Regions from separate parts of the Mycetocola sp. Y442 genome, predicted to be linked through region 2. Evidence: predicted binding sites of a transcription regulator. Region 2 holds the regulator's gene; the other holds the start of a gene.
The links. Region 2 encodes HspR, which represses chaperone genes until heat shock. Its sites were predicted from a motif close to AAGTTGAGTCNNNNNGACTCAACTT; they were not measured.

Region 1 (3,374 bases), 140 kb from region 2:
CCGTGATCGCCGAAGCGTTTCGGGCCGCCGGTCTCACCGTGATGACGTTCAGCGGCTACACGCTCGAGTTGCTAACTGACTGGTCGGCGGACCGCGAGGACATCGCCCGGCTGCTCGCCGCAACGGACCTGCTCATCGACGGGCCTTACCTGCGCGATTCGCCGGACAGCGTGCGGCCGTGGCTCGGCAGCACCAACCAAGGCATCCGTGCCCTCACCGCGGCCTACGCCGACGAGGTCGCCGCCATCGAGCGCGATGGCGGGCTCGACCGGCTCGAGATCCGGATCTCCCGCGATGGTCGCATTGACGTGAACGGCTGGGCGGATGCCTCGGCGCTCGAAGAACTACTGCATGACCTCGGTCCGCGACAGGACCGGCCTGGAACGAAAGCGAGACGCGCATGAGTGTCACCCTGGTCCTCCTCCCCATCGCACTGGCCGCTGCCGCAGCGGCAGGCGGTGTTGGCGCTCTCGGCGCCGTCGCGACGGCGAAGAGCGACGCCTCTGCCGCTGGCCGGCCCGCGCCGGAGATCCGGGTGCGTACCCGGATGAAAGACAGCACGCTCCTGGCCGAGGCCCTGGCGAGCCTTGGCGCGACCGGCGTCGACGTCTCACGGTCGCGGGTCACCGCTGACATCGACGGCGTTGCCCTGACGATGACGCTCACCGACGATGCGGTGTGGGAAGCACACGTGGAAAGTGACTCGCGTGAGGTCACCGTCGCGAGTGCAACCGACCTGTTGCAGCGGCTCGACGCTGCGTACGCCCAGGGGGTGCAACACGCGGTTGCCGAGAAGATCCGGCTTCGCGCGGTCGATGCCGGGTTCGATCTGGTCTCGGAAACCCGGGAGACGGACGACACCGTCACCATGGTGCTCAACGTCCGGACGGGCGCGTAACCAACGATGACTGACACCCAGGCGACACGGCGCAGCACACGGGCGCCCGATCCGGGTGAGGGCCCGTCGCTGACCTGGCGTTTCGTCGCGAGCGCCTGGCTGATCCTGCTGATTCCGCCGGGCGCCGGGCTGTCATGGCTCGGCTTCGCGATCATCGCCGCCATCGGTCGCCGGCCCCTCTGGTGGATTTCCGCGGTGTTCTACGCGGTGGCCGCGGTCGTTGTGCACAACCTCGAGGGCGTTGCCGGGCAAGTGGCGCAGGGCAGTCTGACCCTCGTTGCTCTCGCGCACGGCCTTGCGGTGAACCAGTCCTGGCTGCTCCTCCTCTGGAGCCGCCACGAGAACAGGCTCACCATCTTCGGCTTCCCGATGAAGGCTTCATCTCTCACCGATCCGAACCCGGCCGGCTCGCGGCGAGCTGAGGTCCCGAAGGAACTCGATGGAGTTCTCGGGGCGCGTGGCACGTCTCGGTCGGATTACGTCGACGACTCGGTGGCCGCGCCGCCCCGAAAGCGTCCGACCTGGGCCGAACGGCGCGCCGCGAAAGCGACAGCTCGAGCGCGTGCAGAATCCGCCGCGTCGTCGGCTCGTACAGCTCAACCTGCGCGGCCAGCGGACACGCTTGACCGGGGTTCGTCTCCCGCCGCTCAAACCGGGCCGACCGAGGTCGAACTTGTGGACGTGAACACGGCCAACCACCGGGCTCTCGCCAAGCTCACTGGCATGGATCGCGGACGCGCCAAGGCGGCCGTCGCCGACCGGACGAGGCGGAAGGGCTTCGTCTCCCTCGAGGATTTCGCGGCAACCGCCGGGCTTCAGCCTCACGAGCTCGCCCGGCTTCGCGGCGAGGCGTTCTGTTCCCCGCGGCCCCGAGCGCCGAGGACGTTTGGCCGCCGCGTCGACTACTGATCTCAAACTTGAGTTGCCCCGACTCAGGTTTCTCCCAGCACGGGAATAGGCGGGCGCCCCCAGCGTTAAGTTGAGTGATCATTACTCACGTAACAGGAGGTTGCATTGCCTACATTCTTCGGTCCTGCCGGCTCCGGCAGCGAATCGTTCGACGAGTTCCTCGCTCGTTATTTGCAGGGACAGCGCTCCGCACAGTCGGGACGCAGCGTCGACATGACCAGGCTGCTCAGCCGGCGAACCCACGCAGTGCTCGCTGAGGCGGCCCGATTCGCGATCGCGCACGGCCACACCGAAGTCGACGCGCTGCACATTCTCCGCGTGCTCGTCGAGACGGCCCCGATCGCGGACACTCTCCGTGCCATCGGTACCGATCCGGCCGCTCTCGCTGATGCCGCAGAACAACGACTTCCCGACAAGAGTGACGGGTCGACCTCGGCCGCTCCCTCGCTCACGTCGGCCGCGCAACGAGCCCTGCTCGACGCCCACCAGGTGGCCCGTGCTTTTGGTTCGACCTACATCGACCCCGAACACCTCTTCTTTGCGTTCGTCGTCAACCAGGAGGCCATCGCCGGCCAGTTGCTGACGTCCTTCGGCGTCACCCCGCAGTCGCTGCAGGCCGTTCACGAGGCGGCCCGCACCGGGCAGCCGATGGCCCAGCCGAACGGCGCAGCCTCGAGCGACACCCCGATGCTCGACCAGTTCGGCACCGACCTCACCGAGCTCGCCCGGAACGGCGAACTCGACCCGGTGATCGGTCGGGCTGACGAAATCGCGCAGACCCTCGAGATCCTCTCGCGTCGCACCAAGAACAACCCAGTGTTGATCGGTGAAGCCGGCGTCGGTAAGACCGCTGTTGTCGAGGGAATCGCGCGAGCGATCGTCGACCACGAAGTGCCGAGCCTGCTCGAGGACAAGCGACTCATCTCGCTCGACCTCGCGTCGATGGTCGGTGGCACCCGCTACCGCGGAGACTTCGAGGAGCGACTCACGAAGCTCGTCGACGAGATCACCGCGCACAAGGGTGAACTGATCATCTTCCTCGACGAGCTGCACACCGTTGTCGGTGCCGGCGGCGGGGGAGAGAGCGGCGGAATGGATGCCGGAAACATCCTCAAGCCGCGACTCGCCCGCGGCGACCTGCACCTCATCGGTGCGACGACGCTCAAGGAGTACCGCCGCATCGAGAAGGACTCGGCTCTCGAACGTCGCTTCCAGCCCGTTCACGTCGACGAGCCCAGTGTCGAAGACGCTGAGCGCATCCTTCAGGGGCTGCGCGGAAGTTACGAGGAGTTTCACGGTGTGACCTACACCGACGAGGCCCTCAAGGCCGCCGTCGACCTGTCCGCCCGGTATGTCACCGACAGGTTCCTGCCGGACAAGGCGATCGACCTGATCGACCAGGCCGGCGCACGGTTGCGTCTTCGCCGCGGCCCCGTCGTCGACACGAGTGAACTGCACGCACAGCTTGCAGTTCTCGAAGCGTCGAAGAACACGGCTGTCGCCGCCGAGAAGTACGAGGAGGCCTCCCGCATCCGCGACGAAATCGAGGAGCTGACCAAGCGAATCG
Region 2 (3,374 bases):
GCACCTCGAAAAAGGGTGGCGTCCAGCGGAAAGTGGCTCACGGCATCCGTCATGGACAGCGCCCTGGCATTGGCGTCGAGTGCACGTTCGCCGGACAACTCATCCTGATGTGTACGGATGCCTGTGGCCCCGTCGTGCGCCGCAGCGAGGGTGAGTGCGCCGTACCGGTCGCCGACGACAACGGTCTCTCCGCTGCCCGCTGCGCGGAGTACGTCAGCCGCTGTTTCGAGGATGAGCCTGTCGCTGGCGTCAAACGCGAAGAGGTTGTCGGCTTCGATGTCTGGCCAGCGGCGGAGCCGGTCGAAGGCGAAGTCAGTCACCTGTTCAGGGTATCTCCCCGGCTCACCCCGATTCGCCTGGTTCGCCCCGGTCCGGCATCCCCGGACCGGGCGAGCTCGGTCTGCGGTCAGCCCTGGCGGTTCTTCGGTTCCCCGTCGGACGGATCTGTGCGCCCTCGAGCCGGTTCAGCCGGGGTCGGCGTCCCCGGGTTCGATGCTCCCGGTGTGTGTGCCCCCGGTGTCTGTGCTCCCGGTGCCTGTGCCCCCGGTGCCTGTCCGGCGTGCGTGGTTCCGGCGTTCGGGGTACCTCCGTGTGTGGTGCCGACTGGAGTGTTCGCGCCGGCACCGTGCTCACCACCGGCGGACACCCGGTGGTCGGCCGGCGCCTGTTCCCTGAAGACGTGAGCCATCCACCACCAGCTGAGCAGACCGATAGCCGCATTCACGACGAGACTGATGAGCAGGAAGAGCAGGGCAAGACCGAGCGCTGTCGGTGCAAAGTTGACGCTGTCCATCCACTGCATCTGGCCCGGGTCTCCGAAGTTGCGGAAGTCGTCAGGATCGTTGAAGTCCGGGTCCCACACATTGAAGAGACCGGTGATCGGCGAACTGAGCGCGCTGAGGAAAAAGTTCCCGACGACGGCGATTCCGAGTCCACTCCAGGTCACGGCAACCGGCCTGTTGACCGAGTGGCTGCGCAGGATCCACAGGCTGGAGAAGTAGCCGAGGAGCCAGATGATGATGCCGAGTATCAGGGCACCGATGAGCCACGGAAGCAGGGTCGACCACGCCTCTCCGATGAAGCTCTCGATCTCCTGGGGCTGTGGTCCTCCGTTGGGAGAGAAGTCATCGGGATCGTTTCGGGCGGCCCAGCCGATAATCGTGCCGAGGAAGGCGCCGAGCAGAGCGATGACGAGCGGGATGGCGATCATGGTGAAGCCGAGAGTCATCAGCGTAAACCCGACGGCACCGGCGATCATGGCCCCGCGGCGCTGGCGAGGAGCAAGCGGCGGCCGCGGCGGGGTGACCGGACCGGCAGCGCGGGGAACATAGTTTCTCGGCGGCTGGGGACCGCCGGGACGAGGCGGGTACCCCGGCTGCGGCGGGTAGCCCGGCGGGTAGGGTTGACCACCCTGCTGGGGCGGATAACCGCCCTGTTGCTGCGGATAACCACCCGGTTGTGGCGGATAACCACCCTGCTGGGGGGAGCCGGCCTGCTGGGGGTAACCGGCCTGGGGGTAGCCGGCGTGCTGCTGCGGCGGGTAACCCGCATGCTGCTGCGGGTAACCGGCCTGGGGCTGACCCTGGTTGATCGTGGGCGAGGTTCCGGCCTGCTGGCCCGGCACCTGCGGGCCGCTCATCTGCTGACCCGGCACCTGGTGAGCCGCCGCCTGCTGGACCGGACCCGGCGCCTGATTGGCATCGGGAGCGGGAGGGGGCGGGCTTCCGGGAGGTGGCGCCTGGGGCGATCCAGGTGGTGGGCCACCGGCGGCGTTCGAGCCCGTCGGTGGCGGTGTCTTGGCTTCAGCGCGTGGTTTGCTTTTCCTGCCCGCCGGCGGCTTCTGCTCGCTCATGCGGTCAGCATAGACCGGGACTTCCCGGGCCGAAAGGGACTAACGCTGGAACGGTCTCCAGACGACGAGCTCGGTCCGGCGCTGTGCCCTCGTGCCGCTCTTGAGCGGCACGACGTCGCCCTGCGAACCGGCGGCGAAGACCCGCCGGCCGGGTGATTTGAGCATCTCATCAGCGAGCGCGTGCTCAAGCTCGCGAACGCGCGATGACAGTGAAGCGACCTCGTTCTCGAGGGCGAGAATGCGGCCGATGCCCTCGAGGCTGACGCCCTCGGCACTCAGTTTGGCGACCTCGCGCAACTGCACGACATCCCTCATCGAGTACCGGCGGGACTTGCCGGCCGTTCGGGTTGGCGAGACGAGGCCGAGCCGGTCGTACTGCCGCAGCGTCTGCGGGTGCAGTCCGGCCAGCTCGGCCGCTATCGCGATCGCGAAGATCGGCGAATTCTCGTCCACGCTCTATCCCCTCGCGCGTGCGATCAGGTCTTCGCGAGGGTTTTCTCGGGGTTCCACCTCGTGGAATCGCTCGAGGGCCTCGCGTGCCTCAGCGCTCAGGTGCGACGGCACGGCTACCTGGACAACCGCGAGCAGGTCGCCGGTGCCCTTCGAGGTAGCGACGCCCCTGCCCTTGACCCGGAGCACACGTCCGGACGGCGTTCCCGGTGCGACTCGCAGCCGCACGGGTTCCCCGCCGAGTGTCGGCACCTCGATCGTCGCGCCGAGCGTCGCTTCGACGAACGTCACGGGGACGTTGACGCGCAGGTTGAGTCCGTCGCGCTCGAACACCGGGTGCTTGCGCACGGAGACCGACAGCACGAGGTCACCCGCTGGCCCTCCGTCCGGAGACTGGTGGCCCTTTCCGCGCAGCTTGATCTTCTGCCCGTCGGCGACACCCGCGGGGATCTTGACCTTGATCGTCCGCCCCTCCGCGGTCTGCAGGGTGATGGTGTCACCCTTGACCGCGGTGAGGAAGTCGATAGTGGTGGATGCCGTGACGTCACGTCCCGGCGTCGGGCCACCGAACCCACGGTAGCCACCGGAGGGCTGGCCGAAGCCACCGCCCCGGCCGAAGACGCCACCGAGGATGTCCTCGAAGTCCGCCTGCTGGTAGCTGGTGCTCGTGCCACGAGCACCCCCACCGAACATGCCGCCGAAGACATCGTCAAAACCGCCGGCCTGTCCGCCGCCACCGGGAGCGGTGAACCGTGCACCGGATCCCATGGCGCGAACCGCGTCGTACTCCTTGCGCTGTTCCGGGTCGTTGAGGACCGAGTAGGCCTCGCTGAGCTCCTTGAACTTTGCTTCAGCCTTCGGGTCGCCCGCGTTCGAGTCCGGATGGTATTTCCGCGCAAGCTTGCGGTAGGTCTTCTTCAGTTCAGCCGGCGTGACATCCTTCTTCACGCCAAGAACCTTGTAGAAGTCCTTGTCGAACCAATCCTGACTTGCCATCGTTCCTACTCGGCGGGAACAGCGACGACGACCTTCGCCGCGCGGAGGAGGGTCGAGCCGACCATGTAGCCCGTCT

Region 1: the regulator HspR is predicted to act here: its motif matches at 1,875-1,899, upstream of AC1X6S_RS13400 (ATP-dependent Clp protease ATP-binding subunit).

What each region holds. Positions count from the first base shown of each region.
Region 1 covers NZ_JBXHBV010000003.1:390,379-393,752, reverse strand. The annotation lists gene AC1X6S_RS13415 (4Fe-4S single cluster domain-containing protein) at 1-404, shown strand, start outside; gene AC1X6S_RS13410 (hypothetical protein) at 401-898, shown strand; gene AC1X6S_RS13405 (ComEA family DNA-binding protein) at 905-1,807, shown strand; gene AC1X6S_RS13400 (ATP-dependent Clp protease ATP-binding subunit) at 1,913-3,374, shown strand, end outside.
Region 2 covers NZ_JBXHBV010000003.1:247,210-250,583, forward strand. The annotation lists gene AC1X6S_RS12715 (class I SAM-dependent methyltransferase) at 1-320, opposite strand, end outside; gene AC1X6S_RS12720 (DUF2062 domain-containing protein) at 407-1,852, opposite strand; gene AC1X6S_RS12725 (heat shock protein transcriptional repressor HspR) at 1,892-2,305, opposite strand; gene AC1X6S_RS12730 (DnaJ C-terminal domain-containing protein) at 2,309-3,298, opposite strand; gene AC1X6S_RS12735 (nucleotide exchange factor GrpE) at 3,304-3,374, opposite strand, start outside.